Arachidicoccus terrestris: one gene and its partner. The protein of the gene in region 1 interacts with the protein of each later gene in a pairwise test. Links are inferred from orthologs where the notes say so. Each region holds a gene or a part of one and is shown on either strand. Other genes may lie near its edges.

Region 1 (12,030 bases):
TCTTTCATGACGTCCCCCAGATTACCCGTCAGCCGGAGTTCACCCTTCCCTTCACTTGGTAATGCCTCAATGAAGAGGATATCGCCACCAACACTCGTCCATGCCAACCCTACGGCTACACCACTTATACCAGCAATTCGATAGAGTTCGTTGGAATACTTCGTTTTGCCCAGTATCTGAACCACCAGCTCTTCTGTGATCGTGGCGGGCACTTCCTGATCAGAAGCGACGAGTTTAGCCAGATAACGCATTACACTGGCCAACTGACGATCCAGTTCTCTGACACCGCTTTCCCGGGTATATTTTTCAATGATTTTCTCAATCACTTTAGGAGCGACCTTAAATTTGGCCTTCTTTAAACCATGGGCTTCTTTCTGTTTGGGAATCAGATACTTTTTCGCAATTTCCAGTTTTTCCTCAATAGCGTAGCCATTGAGATTAATGATCTCCAGACGGTCTCTCAGTGCTGGTTGAATGCTTTGTAAATCGTTAGCCGTTGCAATAAATAGGACCCGGCTAAGGTCATACTCCAGTTCCAGGTAATTATCATAAAATGTTGCATTCTGCTCAGGATCAAGAACTTCCAACAGGGCGGATGAAGGATCTCCCCTGTGATCACCGCCAACCTTATCGATCTCATCCAAGATAATGACCGGATTGGAGGTCTTTGCTTTTTTAATGTTCTGCAGGATACGGCCCGGCATCGCTCCAATATAAGTCTTGCGGTGCCCCCTGATCTCACTCTCATCATGAAGTCCCCCTAAGCTCAGCCGAATATATTTTCTCCCGATGGCACTTGCGATGCTTTTACCAAGAGACGTCTTACCGATACCCGGAGGCCCCACAAAACAGAGAATAGGGCTTTTCATATCTCCCTTCAGTTTTAAGACAGCCAGATACTCCAGAATTCTTTCTTTAATCTTCTTCACTCCATAGTGATCCTGATTCAAGACCTTTTCAGCAAAGCCGAGGTCATAGTTATCCTGGCTATAGTCGTCCCAGGGAAGACTCAGTAAAAAGTCCGTGTGATTGTACAAAACAGAGTAATCAGGTGTACTGGAATGCATTCTTTCCAGTTTACTGATATTGGCATTAAAGAGTTCTTTAGCGGCTTCAGGCCATTTTTTTGTCTCAGCGCGCTTTTTCATAGAACTGATTTCCATATCATTGTCGGAACCCAGTTCATCTTTAATACTTTTAAGTTGCTGTTGAAGAAAGTATTCCCGCTGTTGTTTGTCAATTTCTGTGCGGGCATTATTTGTCACTTTGTTTTTTAGCTCAACAAACTGTAACTGTCTTTGAAGCAGACTGATAAGCAACATGCTGCGCTGCTCAATAGAACTGGTTTCCAGCAGTTGTTGTTTATCACGCACATCCACGTTCATATTCCCACCCACAAAATTGATCAAAAATTCAGGATTCTCAATATTGCGCAAAATGATGGACGCTTCTGTCGGCATATTAGGCGACAGCTGAATAATCTGGGCAGCCAGATCTTTGATACTGTCAACATGGGCCAGAAAATCCTGTGCTTCCGGCAATGGCTGATCTGCGCAGAGTTCAACCTTAGCTTTAAAAAAGGGATCAGATTGTGTAATCTTCTTTAAATCAAAGCGTTTCTTCCCCTGAATAATAATGGTGGTCCCGCCATCCGGCATCCGGATCAGTTTGATTATCTTGGCAACTGTACCCACTTTACACAGATCTTCCGCAGTCGGCTCTTCGACCTGATCATCTTTCTGTGCTAGCACCCCGATCAGCCGACCGCCTTTATAGGCTTCGGTTACAGCGAGTATACTCTTATCTCTTCCTACGGTAATCGGTATGACCACACCTGGAAACAATACAGTATTGCGTAAAGGAAGTAGGATCAGTTCCTCCGGGACATCCAACTCTTCTTTGTCCTCTCCCATCTCATTCATCGGTAATAATGGCAAAAAATCGCTCTCATCCATATTCTGAAATAAAATCTCGTTATACTTATGATTCATAATAATTGTAGGTTACTTCGTCAAATTGTCACTGTTTCAAACAGTGCTCATGCCAGAAAGCCTTATTCAATTAAGATGCCAGCCCACTAAATCCTCCCTTCAGGTCAAAAATTGGCACAAATTGGCTACATAGCGCCTTTAATTAATGACTTTTTTACATAGGTTTGCCAGAGTCTTGCTAAATTTGCTGACAAACAACCCGTTTATTTTGAGTGTACAGCAGCTACCCTATTTTTATGAAAACGAGCTCCGAAAGGACAAAGCTCACTTTACCCTAAGCGAGCCGACCAGCAAACATTGTGTTCAGGTACTGCGGATGAAAGAAGGTGAGCAACTTCAGATTACAGATGGCAATGGCTTGCTGGCTACAGCCACGCTTACCCTTGCCCATAAGAAACACAGTCAGGTAAACATTGGGGAAATCACCACGCAAGATCCGGCAGAAGGCAAAGTGTCCATCGCTATCGCTCCTACTAAAAATATGAACCGGACTGAATGGGCCCTGGAAAAATTAACAGAAATTGGTATTAGTGAAATCCTGTTAATGCGTACGCAACGCACAGAAAGAATGATCATTAAGGAAGACCGGTTGAGACAAATCCTTATTTCTGCCATGCTGCAAAGCAGACAAGTGTTCTTACCACAACTGTCCGGTCTGTTAAAATTTAGAGCAGTTATTGCCCGATCTAATGAATATACACATAAGTGGATCGCTCACTGCCGGGATGAAGGCCCCAAAAAGCTGATAGGAAAAGCTGGCCCGGGAGAATCCCACCTGATTCTGATCGGCCCGGAAGGCGATTTTACACCTGAAGAGATTCAAGGAGCCCTCGCACCGGAAAATCAATTTGAACCGGTAACTTTGGGCAATACAAGGCTCAGAACAGAAACTGCGGCACTGGTCGCTGGTGTACTATTAAAGATTTAAACTTAAAACACTTCATATTACATGAATTTTAGAAAACTACTCTTTACGGCCTCTATTGTTACATTACTGCTTGCTGCCTGTGGCGGACGCAAAAACAGAAAGGTGAAGATCGACCAGACAATTACCCCCCAGACTTCCTATAACAATCTGTTTCTGGACAGTGCTGCGATCCGTCAGTTCACCAACAAGGATACTGTCTATAAGCCATTTGAAGAGATGTTTGTCAATTTCTACCGCCATCGCAACTTCGAATTTGCCTGGTTTGATACCAGTGGGTTGGTAGAACAAGCGCATAACTTTATCAATTTGCTTAGTGCCGATGCCAAATCGATGCGTAAGCAAGATAGCACAGACGGCGAAAAAAAGATCGGCGCTATACTGGACCGATTTAGTGACAGCCTGCCGGAAGGTTTAACACATAATGAACTCGTTCGCTCCGAACTGATTATGACCGGTGAATTTTTCCGCCATGCGGAACAAGTCTTTAAAGGTAAAGGAGGCATCGATGCCACTCAACTGGGTTGGTATATTCCCCGCAAAAAAATTGATTTCTCCGCCTTGCTGGATTCCACGCTTAACGGAAAAGAAGCGCCTGATGAAGAAAAGCTGCTGAATCCGCAGTTCAAAAAATTACGTGCGGCCCTTCAACAATACATTGATATTAAAAACGAAGACCATCCCTGGGATTCCATCGGTCTGGAAAGGCCTAAGCTGGTCGTTGGTGATTCGGGAGGAGCGGTGCTGGCCATCAAAGAACGGCTGTATTATTTGGGAGATTTGAAAGAGTCCCCTACTAATGATCTTTACGATAAAGATACTAGGGCAGCTGTAAAATCTTTCCAGAGCCGCTACGGCCTGGTCGCTGACGGCGTGGTTGGACCCAATTTTATGAAATCCCTGAACATTCCTTTGGATACCCTTATTCGCGATATCACCATCAACCTGGAAAGGGTTCGCTGGATTCCCAGCGAACTGCCGAAGGAATATGTGTGGGTAAACATCCCTGACTACAAACTCCACGCCTATGAAGATGGTAAGGAAGTGTTTAATATGCGGGTTATCGTAGGCTCCGCTGCACATGGTACCACTATTTTTTCCGGTAATATCAAATACATTGTCTTTGCTCCCTACTGGAACGTGCCGACTAGTATCGTCAAAAAAGAAATTATGCCGGGCATGAAAAACAATCCGGATTATATCCGTAATCATAATATGGAAATCTATGGCCATGACGGCAAAATACCGGTAGTCCGGCAATTACCAGGTCCGGATAACGCCCTTGGCCGGGTCAAATTCCTGTTCCCTAACAGCTATAATATTTATTTGCATGATACACCAAACCATGACTTGTTCACTTCCCGCAACAGAGGACTCAGTCATGGATGCGTAAGACTGTCTGATCCCCAGAAGATGGCAGACTGGTTGCTGAGAAAAGATACAGTGCATTATCCACCAAAAGTGATCGATTCCCTGATGAATAAAAACCTGAAAGAAAAATGGGTTACCTTGGATAAAACTGTTCCCGTCTATCTGGTTTATTTTACCAGCTGGGTGGACGATGACGGACAGCTCAATATTAGAAAGGATATCTATGGTCATGACGCCAAGATAGCAGAAAAGCTGTTTAGCTATTGATCAAACTAGAGAGGAACTATCTGTTGGACAGCCATGGACGCTTATCAATAGCAAAGGTCCATGGCTGTTTTTGCCGGCCGCCGGTCATAATAAAAGCAGTACCAAAACGTTTAATAAGCATGGATATACCGGCACGGGCTGGGCAGTGGACAACACTATTGCTGATGCTGCTTATTTGCAGCATCCGGTCTTTGCATGCCCAACCCGGGACTACCCTGCATCTAAAAGACGAAAAGCCGGCTGAATTTGCCAAGAAGCTTCTGCGTGCTGAAAAAACCGATTATGGTCCGTTGGGGAAATTCCAACAGTTTATGCAAAATACTTTTACGCGCTTTAATTACCTCTATAATGCCAATAAGCGCATGGAAGACATCCTGAACAAGGCTACTGCCGGCTATAAAGAAGATTATGCTCAGCTCTTGACTTATTATCCTTATGATGCAAAAGCAATGGCTGGCAATGCTTATCTGGACTCGGTGATTCAGCATGCCACCGCCGGGATATTACTCCATGATCTACGCAACCAATATGTAGATGAGCTGTATTTCCTTTTAGGCAAGGCATATTATTATCAGCAGAAGTATGACACCGCTCATCAGGTTTTTCAATATCTCAATTACGCCTTTGCACCCAAAGATGACGGATATGATCTGCCCATAGGAAGTAATATCAGTAAAGTGAAAGGACACTTTACCATTCTAAACCCCGAACACAAAGGCATCAGCAAAAATAGTTATGCCCGCAAAGAAAGAAGAAACGACGGCCTTCTCTGGCAAATAAAAAACTTCATACAATCAGGTGATTATATTCAGGCGCGGGTCTTGTTGGGCTACATCGAAAAAGATAGTCTGTTGCCGGAGCGTTTAAAGCCAGTCATAGCGCAGACGCACGGACTGCTTTTTTACCGGCTGAAAAAATATGACAGCGCTGCCGCCTACCTGCGTCAATCAGGCTATTCTGTTTATAAAAAAGCCGTTCGACCGAGAATGTATTATTTGACCGGACAGCTTTATGCGCTGGGCGGTGACAGCCTTTCCGCGGCCACCTATTATGCAAAGGCTAAGTCATCGGCTACTGATCCTCTGCTGAGTATTTATGCAGCATTGGCAGAGGCATCGATGAAAAATACACAAGGCAGTGTCGCAGCAGAGACCGGCCAAAAAAGCGACCAGGACCCACATATGGTGCTACTGCAAAAGCTCGCCAGAAGAGATAAGTATAGACGATATAAGGATGTAATCTATTTTGCCGAGGCCGCGATCGCACTTAATAAAGGGCAAAGCAAAACAGGACGTGCATTACTTCTTTCCAGTATCGAAGCGGGAAGAAAAATAACGCCCCCAAATGACTGGCAGAAAAGCAGAACCTATTTTACCCTTGCCGGGCTGGAATATGACGAAAACAATTTTTATGACGCCTCTCGTTTTTATGATAGCGTAAAATCTGCAGACCTGCCTGGGGAGGCTGATCGCGCACTGCTAACACTTAGGCAATCTCCGTTAAGCAATGTAGCCGTGCAGCTCGATTCTGTTTATTATCAGGACAGCCTGCAGCATTTGGCCAGACTGCCCGAAAAAGAACGGATGAATATCTTGAAGGAAAAGGCTCGGGAAATCCGTAAAGCCATACAGCGCGACCGCGAAACGCAGGAGGGTAATGTGACCAACCCTGCCATCCGCAGGCCTGTGACACCAACTAGCCTGTTTCCTTCTTTAACATCCGGATCTACGATTTGGTACTTCAATAACCCCACTTTAAAAAACAGTGGATACCAGCTTTTCAAGCAGAAATTTGGCAATCGTCCTAATGTCGACAATTGGCAAAGGCTGAGTGCGATTACCGGCGCAGCTAATGGGCCATCAAAAGCCAGCAATAACCAGTCCATTCTCGATGCTTTTAATGAAGATGGATCACTTAAACTGGATAGCAGTAATATACAGCCAGAGGACCTCCTGAAAGGATTGCCGCTCACAAAAGGAGCCCTAGATAGCAGTAATAATAAGATTGCATCGCGTTTATTTACAGCAGGTAAAATCCTGCAAAATTCTATGGAAAACTATACAGGGGCACTATATATGTATGATTCTCTATTGCGTAGATTTAATGGTTGGGATTCAACAGATGCAGTACTGTTTAATCAATATATCTGCTGGATACTGCTAGGTAAAAGGGATAAAGCAAATCTGGTGCTCAGCTCCCTGGAACGCCAATATAAAAACAGCACCTGGATCAATAAAATCCGGCGTCAGGACAGTCTCAAAAACAGTATCCAGGAAACAAGCCTGCGGAACCAGGCCACTTATGCCTATAATGAAGTTTACCAACTTTTTGTTGAAGGCGCCTTTAGAAAAGCAGATTCACTAAAACAAATAGCGGATAAAAAATACGGAAGTTTTTATTGGACCCCACAACTCCTGTATATTGAAGCAGTCTATCACATATCAGAAAACAGGGATACGGTAGCGATCAAAAAACTCAATTATCTGATACAGCGCTTTACATCCTCTCCCATTAAAAACCAGGCGCAGCATTTGCTCAGTATTCTTAAAAGGCGCAGTGAAATTGAGGCTTATTTGCGGCAACTAAAGATTAGCCCCAACGTATATATTCAAAACGACCGGCTGGCAAGGCTGGAAACTGCTGCCATAGCGCTGGCAGATCAGAGAGAAAGAAGGATCGGTTTGCTCCGGGGCCAAAAAATTCTTGATCTGACTGATTCCAGTAGTGGGGCCATCAATCAGTTATCGGGTGCGATAAATGACAAAAGCTCCTTAATTAATCTGAAAAGGCCTGATACAATGGTCATGACCGGTATTCCCGGTAACAATATAGTACAACCGCCGATGCAGATAGTTGATAGCCTCAAGACAAGAACGCCGGTTACCGAGCTGCCGGCTGGGCAGATCGTGAAAAAAGCCGACTCCAGCCAATCGCATCCGATAGTTGTAACGTCATCCACCAGGGATCAGAAAAAAACACGCCCTGAAAAGGTGACGGACTCCACGCAAATCGATCCTGTAGCACAGGTGGGGGCAATAAAGAAGCCACCCACAACAGGCGCTCCGGTAATGCCTCCCTCAACCCCTGTAAAACAATCTGCTACGATCGGAGGGTTCATCTTTAACCCCTCAGCACCGCAATATGTAACCGTTACGCTTCATAAGGTCGCTCCGGTTTTTGCCAGTGAGGCCGCCAACGCCTTTAACCGCTATAACCTTCTGGCATTTGAACACGAAAAATGGCCGGTGAATCGCCAGGGACTGGAGGATTATGATATGGTTCAAATCGGACCTTTTAGGGACTACGCCGCGGCAAAATCATATCTTAAACAAATTCAGGAAGTTACACCTTCTACCATCCTGCCATGGCTCACGCAGGATAAATATGAATTTATTATCGTTAGCCCACAGAATATGAATAAGTTAAAATCAGGAGAAGATCTGATAAATTACCGTGCAGCCTGGAAGCAATTTGAGTCAAAATAGTATTTTTATGGCTATCTTTAAGGAAGTCATTATTTTTGGTCGGCTGAGAATTGGAAACGGTCCATTTTTTGATAAGTCCTGACGTATTTAATGCGGACAGGGCCCTAATACCCTCAGTTCAAATATAATAGTAATAGAAAATCAAGCATGAAGCAGGAAAAAAAGCAGCCAAACAAGTCCGAAGGCAAAAAAAGAAATAAAAACAAGGTCGTTCGCGTCCTTTGGATCATATTCTTCGCAGGACTACTCGGCGCATGTTTGCTGGTTATGATGGCCAATTATGGACTGCTTGGCGAAATGCCCTCTATTGAACAATTACAGAATCCGAACGCTTCAGAAGCCAGTCAGATATATGCAGACGACGGAACCATCATGGGTAAGATTTATTCCGAGGACAGGATCAATGTGTCCTTTGATCAGATCAGCCCCCACGTCATTCAGGCTTTGGTGGCAACCGAGGATGAGCGGTTTTATCAACATAGCGGTATCGACCCCCGCTCTCTGGCCAGAGCACTGTTTTCCCTGGGTGGCGAAGGGGGAGCCAGTACGATTACAATGCAAACAGCTAAAAATCTGTTTACTGATTACAAGCGGAATGCCTTTATCAGAATCATCCAAAAGCTCAAAGAGTCTATCATTGCCATCAAACTGGAAAGAAACTTTACCAAAAATGAGATCGTCACGCTATATCTGAATACCGTCCCTTTTGGAGATAACGTCTATGGGATCCGCAATGCGGCCAGAACTTTCTTCCAGGTTAACCCTTCTGATCTGACCGTGGGCCAGGCCGCTGTGCTGATCGGAATGTTGAAAGCGTCTACAACATACAATCCGAGATTGCACATGGACAAGGCGCTGCAGCGCCGCAATGTGGTCATCAATCAGATGGTACGTAACCATTTTGTTGCCCCCCAGGAAGCTGAAAAGATCAAAAAAGCCCCCATTGTGCTGAATTATCATAAAATGAGTAACTCCAATGGCCTGGCTCCTTATTTCAGAATGGAACTGATCCGCCAGCTCAAACAGTGGTGTGCAGACCCTGCCAATAAAAAACCTGATGGCACAACTTATAATCTATATCGTGACGGCCTCAGGATTTATACGACCATCAATCCGAATCTGCAACGCTATGCAGAGAGTGCTGTAGCCAAGCATATGAGCTCCATGCAAAAACTTTTGAATGCACAGGAGAATGTTAAAAATGGCAGCATTTGGAAAGGGCACGAAGTTACCATTGAAAGATCGATGAAGCGTAGCAACCGCTGGAAAACCTCAAAGGAGAATGGCATGTCCGATAAAGACATTGAAAAGTCCTTCCATGTTAAAACCAAAATGCGTGTCTTTGCCTGGAACAAAAACAGGCATACAGATACGGTTATGACACCGTATGATTCCATCCGTTATACCAAACAAATGTTGCAGGCTGGCCTCATGGCCATGGATCCTATCTCTGGAGAAGTTAAAGCCTGGGTGGGTGGCATCGATTTCCAGACGTATAAGTTTGACCATGTCAATGTCAATACAAAAAGGCAGGTCGGCTCTACCATTAAGCCTCTTCTCTACAGCCTGGCAATAGAAAAAGGCGGTTTTACCCCCGGTACGCCGGTAGAAGACGTCCAGCAATACTTTAAAGGATATGGTAATGTTCCGGCAACCGGAGCTACCTGTACCGGCAGAACAATGCCGATGTCCGAAGCGCTTGCAGAATCCCGCAACTGCGCCACAGCATACATCATGAAACAGCTTGGGCCGGAAGGCAATGATGGCGCTGTTAAGTTTGTGGATTTTTTAAAGACTTGCGGCATTACTTCTAAGATTGACCCCTACCCTGCCATTGCCCTGGGTAGTGGCGAGATATCACTATACGAAATGATGCAGGCCTATTCGATGTTCCCCGGAAGAGGATTTACCGTCCAGCCGATGATTATAACACGCATAGAAGATGCGCATCACAATATTTTATTTACCAGCACACCTAAACGTAAACAAGTCATCAGTGACATTACTTCCAGTTCTCTGGTTTCTATGATGGAAGACGTGATTGATTATGGTACCGGCAGAAGAATGGCCCGCTACGATATACCGGGAGATATTGCTGGTAAAACCGGTACCACCAATGACAATAGTGATGCTTGGTTTATTGGGTTTACGCCTCAATTATTAGTAGGTGTATGGACGGGATGCGACAGCCGCTTTATTCGTTTCAATAGCACAGCTATTGGCCAAGGTTCCTCTCTGGCACTTCCGATCTGGGCCTATTTCTTCCAGAAAGCCTATAAGGACAAGGCTGCTGGCTTGAACTCCAGTCAACATTTCAATACCGGCGGTGTTAATCCGGCAGAATCCGTGATTTATGACTGGGCACATGATATTAAAGACAGTACTGATAGCATCCAGAATAACATTTTCAACCAGCCAGGTATTAAACCGCAAGATATTGGACCGGAGAGCGATACAAATATTAATAATACTGATCAAAATGATGTCCCGCTGATAGGCGGAAGTTCTTCAGGTGCAAAAAAGGCACAGCCCAAAGCTGTCATGCCGGCTCCCAAAAAAGAAGAACCTAAAAAAAAGGGAATTTTTAGGCGCATTTTTGGTGGCGGAAAGAATAAAGACAAATAACCGTATTGACCTAAGGATAGAAATAAGAAATCCAGTGATTTATGAGCTCAGCCGTTCTATTTCACTGGATTTTTTGCTATCAAATACGAAAAATAAAATTATTTAGTTTTTTCTTGCAAAAAAACTCCAAATTATTTGGGAGTCTTGCCAATCCTTAGTAAATTGCACTAATCGTATTAGTGTTCACTCTAAAAATTCAAAAACATGACTACATACGCCGGCAAAAACCTGAAATATCTAAGAAAGCTGCGTGGTTGGACACAAGCTCAGATGGCTGATAAACTAGGCATTAAGCGTTCCCTTATCGGCGCCTATGAAGAGAGTCGGGCTGAACCTCGTATTGATGTATTAACGGCTATCGGACAGATATTCAAATTAAGCCTGGATGAGCTTTTTCTGGAAGACTTAGATCAACCGGGAGAGGGTACGTATTTAGACAGAAGACGTGCAATGATGATGGCCAGTACGACAGAAGCAAAGGTACAATTTGTGCCAGTGAAAGCTGCAGCCGGGTACTTAGCGGGTTATGAAGATAATGAGTTTTTAGATGAGCTGAACACTTTTACCCTGCCAATGCTGGCCCCCGGTTTTTACCGCGCTTTTGAAATCGTCGGCGACAGCATGCTTCCTACCCCCAGCGGCAGCGTTGTTGTCGGGGAAAAAGTTGAGCACCTCAATGATGTAAAAAATAATAACGCCTATATTGTTGTTTCCAGATCCAATGGTATCGTTTATAAACGGATAGTACGCAATAACAAAACCAGGGAACAGGTAACCTTAGTCAGCGATAATCCTATTTTTGACCCATATCAACTGGATGCGATTGATATTATGGAGATCTGGAAGGCCCAGATGATCATTACCAAAATTGATAAGCACCAGAGATGGGATGTTGGCCAAATGGCCGGATTGGCAGGTGTTGTAAATAATTTGCAGCAAGAGGTAGCTTCTCTTAAAAAGCAGATCAGTTAAAGTCAGAGCATAGCATAGTATCATAAATAGCATTAAAGATTCAGGCGGGCATCTTATCTTCTTATAAGGATGCCCGCTTTTACTTATAAATACATTGAGCCCGGCTATCGATTCACGCCTCACTTACATAAAACATTGGTTCAAACTACATATTTTATTTAGTTTAAAGGTAGAGACCGCCTTTATGAGACGAAGTCTTCAATCCCCATTTACAGTTACCAAATCCTATGTAACATTTCTCGCAGATAAGATTCAGGTATTCAAAGCTGAAACTAAAGTCCGATCGGCAATTCATTTAATAATAACATTTGGCCTGACGACCAATAGCTATTCATCATCAATGATTCAAGGTACAGTTGATATGAATGTCGTTTTTCATTAATTGGGTTTTACA
Region 2 (11,813 bases), 1.7 Mb from region 1 along the record:
AGGTCAATACGAAATTTTTCCCGAGCACCATTGAAATCTGCTCCCTTCGTAATTCATTAAACTGCCCGTCCAGATACAACTGATAAAGCAGGCAATAGACAAAATCCTCAAATATATCACTCTTGGGGCGCTGGTCAACAGACAATATATCCTCTTCAATCAATTGGTGAATACTGAACTGCCGGCAGATCTGACCGACTTCCGCCCTGCGGAGCCCGTCTATATTGATCCAGACTTTCTTCTCGGTATTGATCAGGTTTCTGCACTGGCTTATTTCCATAAGGTCCAGTTTTTCAATAGAAAGCTGATCATAAACATAAGCCGTGATGACCACTTTTTCGGCATCCTGCCGAAGGGTATTGTCGGTCGGGTTTTCGAAAACCAGTCTGCCCGCAGATTCCCGGGTAGGAAGCCATAATTTAAAAAAATTACCTTTATCTAATTTCATGACAAATGATAACTGCTTTTCCGGTGAATAACAACTCTGTCCCTGTATATAGCTTTATATATTTACCTCAAGACCATCTGGCGGTCGGCATCCAGCCGCAGCATGATAAAGATCAGAATGGTAAAGGTAACAAGCGATGATCCTCCATAACTGACCAAAGGTAAGGGAATCCCCACAACAGGGAACAGGCCGATGGTCATACAGACATTAATGGCGATATGCATCAGAAAGATACTGGCCACACAATAAGCATATACCCTGGAGAACACACTTCGCTGTCGCTCTGCAATCTTTACGATCCTAAAGAGCAGTGCCAGATAAATGAGTAAGAAAGCTGCACAGCCAATAAATCCAAATGCCTCTCCCAGGGAAGTAAATACAAAGTCTGTTTGCTGCTCCGGCACGTATTTTCCCCTGGTCTGGGTCCCTTTTAAAAAGCCTCTGCCCAACAGGCCGCCGGAACCAATGGCTATTTTGCTCTGTCTTACATTATAGTCATCCGGCTTGGCATAACTTTTATTGGCTTCCTCCTTGGCAATACTGCTCTTATTTTTAGAGCAGTCATAAGCTTTCCCCACCATGGCATACACCCTGGTGGACTGATAGCATTGTAAAATATTATTAAAGATATAAGGTACGGCAAAACGCTGTATACCTACGCAAGCCGCCCAGATAAAAATAATCATGGCTAAAATCCTGCGGCTGCGTTTGATTTTCTTGCGTAACAGATAGAGCGTTCCGATGGCGATAGCTGTCAGGATGATGGCCAGGAGGTCCGGATCCATAATGAGGGTCGCTACCACCAGAACCCCAAAAGAAAATCCGATCAGCAGTATGGCACCCGGCAAGCCTTCACGGAACATCACAATAAAAAAGCAACAATAAACCAACGCCAGCCCCGTTTCATTTTGCATGATAGAAAGCATGGCAGGAAGCATGGCAATAATCGTGGCAATAACCTGAGAACGTAGTTTGGAAAAATCCAGCTCCTGCATGGACAGGTATTTGGCCAGCGCCAGAGAGGTAAATATCTTACAGAGCTCAGCAGGCTGCAGATTAAAGCCCCCACCCAGTGGAATCCAGCTTCTGGAGCCATTGATATTGCGCCCCAGCACGAAGGTGGCCAGCATCAGTAAAATACCAAACAGATAGGCCAGATTGGCAAAGGCCGTATATAGCTTCGAGTCACTGAGCAGAATAAAAATAGCCAGGATCGCGCAGACGCCTGCAAAGATCAGCTGCTTGCTGTATTCGGTCTGTCCGGAGATAAATGCAGAAGCCCAATTGACATCCGGATTGTATTCTACCATAAAAATACAAAGAATACCAATGGCTACCAGCGCAGTATATAAAAATACAACGACCCAGTCTATTCCTTTTGCTAACTTTTCTTGCTGATACATTTACTTTCCTGCTTTTTTACGGGATGAGAGCCTTAATGGCCATAATTTTGAACGCCAGTCAACCAACATAGCTTCTCTGATAGAATCCCGCCTGGCAGAATCCTCATGATGATCGGCAGCAGCCGCAATCAACTGTATGCTATCGGCTATATGCTGCGCTTCTTTCATTCTTGTAAGTGAATCACGTTTCCTTTCCCGGTCACGGGCTTTGGCCGCTTTCAGCGAATCCTGCTGTCTGCGCCATTCAAATATCTGATGGGGCACTAAGCTCGCCTTGGCTAACCGCTCCACATCCTTTTTCGTATCCTCTGTCAGCGTATCGTTGAGGTATTGCTCCATCATATGGGCTGCAATAGGCGCTGCCCATGCAGACCCATACCCTGCATTCTCCACATAAACAGCGATGGCAATGGTGGGATTTTCTATCGGTGCGTATGCGATAAATACAGCCAGGTTCTTCAGTTTAGGCACCTGTGCTGTACCCGTCTTTCCCGCAAACTGATGACCTGGTATTTTGATACTTGAGGCCGTCCCTTCCAAAGCCACATCTTCCATCCCTTTCTGCACCGCCCTAAAATCCGTATCACTGATATGCAGGTTAGAATGCTTCACTTTATATCTGGCCAGAAAACTGGTGTCCCCGGGTTGCGGATTTTCAATACTGTCGACAAAGTGCGGCGTATAGTACCAACCTTTATTTGCAATAATGCAGGCCTCATTGGCGGACTGCAGCGGCGTGGCGGTCATACGGTCCTGACCAATTCCCATTGTCACCATATTACACGACACCCAGCGATTTCCATAGTCATGATTATATTCTGAGGTATCAGGAATATTACCGGCTTTCTCCCCGGGAATATCGACGCCCAGATGGGTCCCAAACCCAAAATCATGCATGTATTGCCGCCAGCGGGCGTACCCTTTGCGTGGTGATCCATACTTGGGATTATCAATCACCATCCGGAAGATATTACAGAAATAAGAGTTACAGGAGTGAGCGATCGCTAACTGCAGATTTGCCGCGTGACCGGCCCAGCTTTCATCACATCTGACCCGCTTTCCACAGGCCCAGTAGGCGCCCCGGCAGTCATATCCGTAGGAAGAATTGATCACGCCTTCATCCAGGGCAATGAGTGCGCCTAAGGGTTTATAAGTAGACCCGGGAGGATACATCCCCGCAATGGCCCTGTTATACATCGGCCGGGACGTGTCCGTTACCAAAAAACCGATATGGCTTCTGTATTCACTTGGCGTAAGGTCATTGGGGTCAAAGGAAGGCGCTGAGACCATAGCGATAATGCCGCCTGTCTTCGGGTTGATAGCGACAGCAGCCCCTAACTTATTCTGGAAAAGCTTTTCACCGAGTTTCTGTGTATTGACATCAATGCTGGTATAAAGGCTTCGACCGGCCACAGCAGTTGTATCGTAGCTCCCTCCTGCATAAGGACCTTGTATCCTGGAACGGTTATCACGCAGGTATCGTTTTACGCCCCGCTGGCCCATGAGTACTTTTTCATATGATTTCTCGAGTCCGGCAATGCCGATATAATCGCCTGGCTGATAGCCCTCTTCGGGGTGGTCTTTTAAATAATTAGAAGACACCTCTCCCAGTCTGCCCAGAAAATTGGCCCCCACATGATAAGGATAAGTCCTGACCGGCCTCTCCTGTAATGCAAATCCCGGAAACTTATAAAGATTCTCATTGAGCTGGGCAAAGAGCTCCTTGGTCAAAAGGGGCTCGAACGTGCTCGGTTTAAAGCTACTGTTCTTGATAATGGCCGTGATCATTCTTTTATGGTATTCCGCAGTATCAATACCCAGGATACTGCAGAGCGTGGCGGTATCCACACCTTTTCTGGCCTCGACCGGAGTCACGGTAAAATCATAATTAATCACATTATCGATCATCGCATGGCCTTTCCGGTCATATATGATTCCTCGATCGGGATAGATCACCTTTCGAAAGATGGCATTGTTTTCCGCCTGCAACCGGTAGGAAGGAGAAAATAATTGCAGATTGAGTAATTGCGCCAAAATGATGGCGAAGACTACGACAAAAATGCCCAGAATAATTCTGCTGCGAGATTGATTATTATTTTGTGTGGCCATATACTCCCTACGTATTGCGTAATGCTATTGAATTGTTTATTGCCGGCCCCTTAGGCCTTCACGGGTAATAAATTGTAATTTACGGATAATTAAGCACATATCGCGCCATTATACGATCCGGTAAGAGACGTAAGGGCACGGCGTGTTCTTTCAAATGCAAAACTACACATTCGGTTTATTGCTTGTGCAAGTCAAGCCCAACTTCTTATATTTTTTTTGAAAATCTTTAACCCGTAGCTGTGATTAGCCGGCATTGGTCTTAAATTTCACTTTCCTGAAAAATAACAGCTCTGTAATAAAAATTAAGGCTAAGCTTAATACCGAAGTTGCCAGCACTTTACCAATGAAGAAAAGGAAGTCGCCAAACTGCATCCATTCAATAAAAGTCAGGTACAGATGATAGACGACCGTCAGTACCAGCACATAGATCGTATAAGGTCCGATACCAATACTTTTAGTACTGGGATCTGAGTAGGTAATTTCTGCTTTTTGTTGCGGCAGTAAAAGGTTGAGCAAAAAGGGCCTTAGATAAGCGATCAATACCATAGGAGCGGAATGAAGCCCCGGCACCCCTGAAAAATAGTCCAGTACCAGTCCAAACACAAAAGCAATCGCCATAAGTGCGACCCTGGACAGGCTAAACGGCAACCAGAGGATAAATAAGAAGGCGACCGTCGGTTTAAGATACTGATGAAGCAGCGGCACTTTATCCAGTACAAATACCTGCACCAGGATAAAGAAGATAAACCGCAATATATTTTTCATCAGTACACTCATGTCATATTATTTCTGAGCTTTGGACTCCAGGTTTTTTTGTTCTTTAATATAATTGTTTTTAATAACGTATACATATTGCAGCGTGTAAAAATCAGTCCCGGAGAGAATCTTGATCTGATAATAATTGCTGGACGGGTCTTCCTTATTAATCGTGATCACCCTGCCAATGATGAGGCCCTCAGGATAATTACCCGAATAATTACTGGTCACGACAGTGTCCCCTTTGGCGACTTTGGTTCTCTTAGGAATATTACTCAGGGTAAGAATATTAGGATATTTCCCATCCCATTCTATAAGTCCCGGCATATTGCTTTTTTTCAGCATACCGCTGACCCTGCTATTGTGATTAAGCAGACTCATGACCAGGCTATAGTTTTCACTGACTGCCACAACATGGCCTACAATACCATCAGGACCCGCAACAGCCATGTCCTTTTTGACACCCTGTCTGGAACCTTTCTCAATGGTAATAAAATTATTCTCGTTGGTCAGAGAGTTGCTGACCACTTTCGCTTCAAAATATTGGTATTTTCGGACAGTCCCTGTGCTATCGATATTTGTCGTATCCATCAGGGTATAAATATGATCCAGATGGAGTGAATCGGCGTTTCTGACGTAGGTTGAAAGCGCTGTGCGCAATGCGGCATTTTCCTTAGCCAGTCTTTTATTCGTACTCTTCAGGTCAAAAAAGTACTGGATATTATTGTATTTTTTCTGAATATCTCCAGTCAGGGAGTGGGCCGTGTTGGAGTAGGCAGCCTCATAGGTTTTATTATAATTTACCAGAAACGAGATACTCAGCACCTGAAAAATCAGGAACATAAAGAAGGTAAAAAAACGCCTTATGAATAAAAATATATTTTTCACACCCTACCTCGTTATTGACTATAGCGAGCTACTGCCCCGTTCACTAAACATCGTTACTTAGCATTCATCAAGCTGACGCCTCAAAATAAATATCCCGGTATAATGCCTGCGCCTAAAAATACGACTTCCTGTCAACCGCTTCCTATAAAACTTATACAGTTATCTGAATAACCTGATTCCGCTCATGCCGGCCAGCTGTTACTGGGTCTGCATGACAGCGACCGGGATCAGCATTAACGCATAATAAAAGGAAAACGCTGGTAGTGCTTCAAGGCAATACCTGTGCCACGAACCACGCTTTTAAGCGGATCATCTGCAATATGTACCGGTAATTTAATTTTCTGGCCCAGCCTTTTATCCAGTCCGCGAAGTAATGCGCCTCCACCGGTCAGGTATAAGCCCCGGCGGTAGATATCTGCTGCCAGCTCGGGAGGGGTGGTTTCCAGGGCTTTTAATATGGCTTCTTCTATTTTGAAAATACTTTTATCAAGTGCTTCTGCGATTTCCTGATAGCTGACCATGATCTGCTTGGGAATGCCGGTAACCAGGTCGCGGCCATTGACGGGCAAGTCATCAGGCGGATTATCCAGATCCTTCATGGCGGCGCCTAACTGGATTTTGATCTGCTCAGCGGTTCTTTCCCCGATCAGCAGACTGTGGTAACGCCTCAGCGCTTCCATAATATCAGCCGTAAATTCATCACCGGCGATACGGATGCTCTGATCACAGACAATACCCGCCAAAGCGATCACGGTAATACCTGTCGTTCCGCCTCCGATATCAATAATCATATTACCTACCGGCTCTTCCACATCGATTCCGATACCGATCGCAGCGGCCATAGGTTCATGTAACAAATATACTTCTTTGGCTCCGGCCTGTTCGGCACTGTCACGGACGGCTCTTTTTTCTACTTCTGTAATGCTGGATGGAATACAGATCATCATCCTCCAACTGGGGGGAAAAAGTGGCTTTTTGGGATGGATCATTTTGATCATTTCCCGGATCATCAACTCCGCTGCATTAAAGTCAGCGATCACACCGTCTTTTAAAGGACGGACTGTCCGGATGCTTTCATGGGTCTTTTCATGCATCAGTAAGGCGCGTTTCCCGACGGCCAATACTTCTTTCGGATTATTGCGGTTCAGCGCTACAATAGAGGGCTCATTTACCACAATTTCCTCATTATGAATGATTAAGGTATTAGCGGTACCTAAATCCATCGCTATTTCCTGCGTAAAAAAATTAAAAAGTCCCATTCTTTTTCTTGCTGCGTTTATTGTGTTGAAGATGCAAAGTGAAGCTAAATATAGTGAAATAACAAAACAGATTTTTATAATTATTTACACATTATAAATGTTTGCGTTATTTTAACACCATAGCTTACGCTACACCAGTGATCATAGATTTTGCAGCGAAAATAGCAGAATATTTTTGATGAAGGAATTTTAATTTTCTAATGAGCGGCAGCAGCCATTAAAATTTTCTCTTTGAAGCCGTCAAACCATTTGCGTGTCGCGTCTGCATAGAAAGGCAGTAAGGTCTCCGGATATTTTTTTTCCTCAAATAACAGAATGTTCTCTGCAGCTTTCAACTGATTTTGACTCATGGCCAGATCAGCGGCAGCCGTGTAGGCAAACCGGTAATTATTTAGGACCTGAATATTATCTTTATTATACGTAAAGTCACCATCGTCTTCAATCGAAAGTTCATTGAGCAACGATAGGCGATTTTCCAGGTACGGCAATGAAGTCGCTCTCCACTTGGGGACAATTTTCAGGGTAAGCCCGCGCAGTTCCGCATAATTATCCACGCCCAGGTACAAGCGCATTTGTTCAGGTACATCTGCCGCAAAATAAACATCGTTTCTGAAGCCGTTTTCCTGCAGAAAATCTTTTAAAATGATATCACTTCGCAGCATATAACTGTCATCTGCAGGTGTCGTCTTCCAACTGATCGCCGTATCCCCTATAATACCCGCCTTGTTCTTTATGGTCAATTCAGCCGGTTTCCATTTTCTTGATTTAATCTTTGCCAACTCCTCTTCCCCGAAGGCGAGCTTAAGCGACCCTTTTTTACGCAGATATTCCGGATACCACTGCGTATTCAGGAAATTCAGGCTGATACAATGTACATCCGGTTTATAATGTTCTACCAATTGTAAATAGGTGATATAATAAAAATAAACGTCGCCATTGGTAAACAGATAGGCACTATCCGTACATTCATCCAGTACCTGTTTAAAATAATCATTTACGCTGGCATTGATACCACCGTAGTTTTTCGCCTGTTGCAGGCACCAGACGGCGGAATCCCTATTGCCGGCACTCAGATATCTTTCCGCCTGGGCCCCCCAGACGGACAGCACCTTCGTGTGCGGATCAAATAAGATGGTCTCACCTGTATACTGATTGTTGGAAAGTTCAATACTGTTGACAAAACAGTCGGATGCCCTTCTGGCCAAAGCCAGGCTGGATGCGGGTAACTTTTCTCCGCTGGATGTGTTGAATTTATCGATGGCATTGCCGAGGAAATACCAGACTTCCGGGTCACCGGGATTGGTCACCGCCAAATCCTCCAAAGCGCGGCCGGTAGACACATAGGCCTCGGCAGGCTGACCTGCCAGGCCCTTGAGGTCTTTTTTTGCCTTCTGAAAGGCGGTGTTCCAGGCAGCAAAGTCTCCTTGGGCACTGGCAAACAGGCACAGGGGGAAGCTTAATACCAAAAAACACCATTTTCTCATCATAATATCTAGTTGAACGCTAGCTGGAGTTGCGGCCACAAAATAGCGAATAATTCAGAAAGCAGGCACTTTTGGAACCGATTCCTAAAGGCCGCTGTACTGAAGTAGCAGCTTTGACCGCTGTTTTAGCGTTTTGTTTAAATTTCAATGGAGATTTCTTATATGGCCTGGAGCACCAGGCGCAGAACCGTCGATCACCTAACGCCGGCTGGTTGCCAACAACAGATTAAGGTCTGTGTATTTCATATTAAATCTTTCACTCAGATAAAAATTCGTAACCTGGCCTTTAAACATATAAATGCCGTTTCTGAGATTAAAATTATGCCACAAGATGGAATCCAGGCCGCCTTCGTCGGCAATTTTGAGCAGCATCGGCATCAGTACATTTGAGATCGCATGACTGGCCGTCCTGGCGAAGCCACTGGCTATATTGGGTACACAATAATGAATCACGTCATGTTTTCTGAAAATCGGCTTTTCATGGGACGTCAGTTCACTGGTCTCAAAACAGCCTCCCCGGTCGATACAGACATCCAGGATGACACTTCCGGGCCGCATTTTGGACACCATATTTTCCGTTACAACAATGGGTACCCGGCCTTTCTCACTGGAAAGGGCACCGACGGCTACCTCGCAGGTTTTGAGCTGCTTAGCCAGAATCTTGGGCTCAATCACACTGGTCCAGACCCTGAACCCCAGATTGTTCTGCAGCCTTTTGAGCCGGTACACATTATTGTCAAATACTTTTACAGATGCACCCAGCGCCACAGCAGTCCGCGTCGCGAACTCGCCCACAACACCGGCACCAATAATAATAACCTTCGTAGGCGGAATCCCGCTGATCCCTCCCAGCAACACGCCCTTGCCATTATTAGAACAGGCCAGAAACTGGCCGGCCAGCAGCATGGCGGCACTGCCGGCAATCTCACTCATGGACCGTACGATCGGAAACGTACCACTATCGTCTTTGAGCATTTCAAAACCCAGTGTCGTGATTTTTTTCCTGGATAGCTCCTCCAGGATCTCTCGCTGCAACAAAGAATGATTCAACGGACTCATGATAACCTGCCCTTTCTGAAGTTTAGGCAGGTCGGACAGGGTGATGGGCGCACTTTTAATAAGAATAGGCTGTTTGAATACTTCGTCCGGATCCAATGTGATCTTCGCACCGGCTTCGCTATAGTCTTTATCACTGAACTTGCTTCCCTCGCCTGCCTTGGATTGTATAATAACACTATGGCCGTTACCGACCAGTACGCTGACGGCATCGGGAATCAAGGCAATCCTGTCTTCCTGGAACGCCAATTCCTTGGGAATCCCAATGGCTAATTTCGCTCCTTTTCTCTTTATATCCAGGGTTTCTTCCAGCGTTTCATAGCTGAAAGCTGTAGTAATAATCGGTTTCGATCCTGCCATTTTAGACTTTTCAGTCTGTAAATTTAAAGAATTTGTGAGAGATTAGACAGAATTTAATTTATGGGAGCTGTCTTCGATAGCCATAACAGTAGCAAAAAGATACATGTATTTAAATTTCAATATTTGAAAAGGTCAGTTTATTCTGTATTAATCCGTACCTTTTCCCTTCCGTTTTTAAAATTCGAAACCCATAGCAGGTCATGCATATCAGAACAGCGACGATAAACGACTTAGCAGCTATTGCTGCCATCGAACAGCGCTGCTTTCCTCCTAACGAAGCGGCGTCTTACGATTGTTTATCAGAGAGGTTACGGATCTTCCCGACACATTTCTGGTTACTGGAAAGAGATAACCGGCTACTGGGCTTTATAAACGGAATGGTCACAGACCGTCAGACCATTGATGACGAGATGTTTAAAAACGCCGGCCTGCATGACAGACAGGGCAAATGGCAGTCTGTTTTCGGCCTGGCGGTCGCTCCCGAGTACAGAAAAAAAGGATATGCGGGCAAGTTGCTCGACCATCTTATTGCGCAGGCCAGAAAGCAAAATAAAACAGGGGTAACGCTAACCTGCAAGGAGCACCTGATTGATTATTACCAGAAATTTGGTTTCAGGGATTCGGGTATCGGCCACTCCACGCATGGCGGTGAAACCTGGCATGATATGATCCTTACCCTTTAGAGCCCGGTATTGCTTATCGTTTTATCTGCTATTCTGATTTCAGGCTATTGACAGGATTTGACTTGGCAGATTTCAGCGCAATGAACAAAATAGTCGTTACTGTCATCATTATGACAATGAATGCACCCATCAGAAAACTGAACAGGCCTATATCTACCTTATAGGCAAACTGATGCTGCCATCTGGTAGTGACCAGCCAGGCGACCGGCGTGCCTACAACTACTGCCAGAAAAACCAGCTTTAAAAACTGGCCCGTCATTAGCCTGACCAGGCTGCTCACACTGGCACCCAATACTTTTCTAATACCAATTTCCTTTTTCTTTACTTCCGCCGTATAGGTAGCCAGTCCAAAGAGGCCCAGGCCGGAAATTAGCAAAGCGACCACAGAAAATGCCTTCAATAAACCGCCGGTTCTTTGTTCTGACCGATATTTATCGTGGAAGCTTTTGTCCAGAAAGTAATACGCAAAAGGGGCGTTGCCCGAATACACTTTATATAACTTTTCAGCTTCCCGGATAGCCTGCTGTGCTTTGGAAGCAGTCGTACGTACATAGAGGATATTCTTGAAGCCACGGCTGTCGATAATCAGCGGGCCAACCGCCTGGGTCAGCGGCTGATAATTAAAGTCCTTTACGATACCAATCACTTCTCCCGGCATACCTCCATTTACAATTCGCTGGCCAATATAAGGCGGTTTCAGCTGCATACGTCGGGCCGCCACCTCGTTTAAAATATACTTATTACTGTCTGAAGGTGTTCCTGAAAAATTACCTCCAGCCACAAACCGGAATTGCATGGTATGGATAAAGGCTTTATCGCCTGAAATCACTGTGAACAAAGTCTTGTCATTTTCAGGCTTTCCATTCCAACCAACGTTGCCGGTTTGATTCTCAACACGGGCTATATCATAGGCGTTACTGACGCCGGTTGCTTCAACGGCGGTTGATTTTAATAAGTCCGCTTCCAGTTCAGCCGCCCGGTCTACCATGTTATTCGTCATAGGTACCGCAAAAGCATAATGTTTATTATACCCGATATCTTTATTGAAGAGATACCGCATTTGCCGGTGTATCACAATAGCTCCCATCATCAATATAAAAGACGCGCTGAACTGAACAATGACCAGCACTTTACGAAGTCTCCCGTACCGGCTTTCTTTGACCATCCCCTTAATAGCCTTTGCCGCTTGTAAACCGGATAATAAATAGGCGGGGAAAACGGTAGCCAGCAATAGCGTTCCGCCAAAGACCGCCCCGATAATACCTGCTGTTTTGGGTTCCCGGATGACAAGGGTCAAATCTGCACCCGTAAAATGGCCCACAAAGGGTAATAAGCCATAAACAAGGCCAAGAGAAAGAAGAGCCGCT

What was found.
Region 2: the proteins of K9M52_RS15085 (region 1) and mrdA interact in binary tests that used the Escherichia coli proteins (3 or more experiments, as listed by UniProt). The link is inferred for Arachidicoccus terrestris from one-to-one orthologs.

Annotation. Positions count from the first base shown.
Region 1 is NZ_CP083387.1:3,863,384-3,875,413, reverse strand. The notes cover bases 7,819-10,925. They hold K9M52_RS15085 (penicillin-binding protein 1A), read left to right. Parts: upstream 7,819-8,186; coding sequence 8,187-10,664; downstream 10,665-10,925. Other genes in these bases: K9M52_RS15080 (XRE family transcriptional regulator), read left to right, coding at 10,869-10,925; porW (type IX secretion system periplasmic lipoprotein PorW/SprE), read left to right, coding at 7,819-8,039. In the rest of the region: lon (endopeptidase La), read right to left, coding at 1-1,991; K9M52_RS15100 (RsmE family RNA methyltransferase), read left to right, coding at 2,137-2,919; K9M52_RS15095 (L,D-transpeptidase family protein), read left to right, coding at 2,941-4,554; more of porW, read left to right, coding at 4,674-7,818; more of K9M52_RS15080, read left to right, coding at 10,926-11,636. UniProt on the Escherichia coli protein: Cell wall formation. Synthesis of cross-linked peptidoglycan from the lipid intermediates.
Region 2 is NZ_CP083387.1:2,116,393-2,128,205, forward strand. What follows is about bases 1,407-4,296. They hold mrdA (penicillin-binding protein 2), read right to left. Parts: upstream 3,961-4,296; coding sequence 1,852-3,960; downstream 1,407-1,851. Other genes in these bases: rodA (rod shape-determining protein RodA), read right to left, coding at 1,407-1,851; K9M52_RS08425 (rod shape-determining protein MreD), read right to left, coding at 4,204-4,296. Also shown: magnesium/cobalt transporter CorA, read right to left, coding at 1-448; more of rodA, read right to left, coding at 511-1,406; more of K9M52_RS08425, read right to left, coding at 4,297-4,737; rod shape-determining protein MreC, read right to left, coding at 4,744-5,604; K9M52_RS08435 (rod shape-determining protein), read right to left, coding at 5,838-6,863; K9M52_RS08440 (hypothetical protein), read right to left, coding at 7,061-8,350; K9M52_RS08445 (alanine dehydrogenase), read right to left, coding at 8,546-9,763; K9M52_RS08450 (GNAT family N-acetyltransferase), read left to right, coding at 9,964-10,446; K9M52_RS08455 (ABC transporter permease), read right to left, coding at 10,475-11,813. UniProt on the Escherichia coli protein: Catalyzes cross-linking of the peptidoglycan cell wall. Responsible for the determination of the rod shape of the cell. Is probably required for lateral peptidoglycan synthesis and maintenance of the correct diameter during lateral and centripetal growth.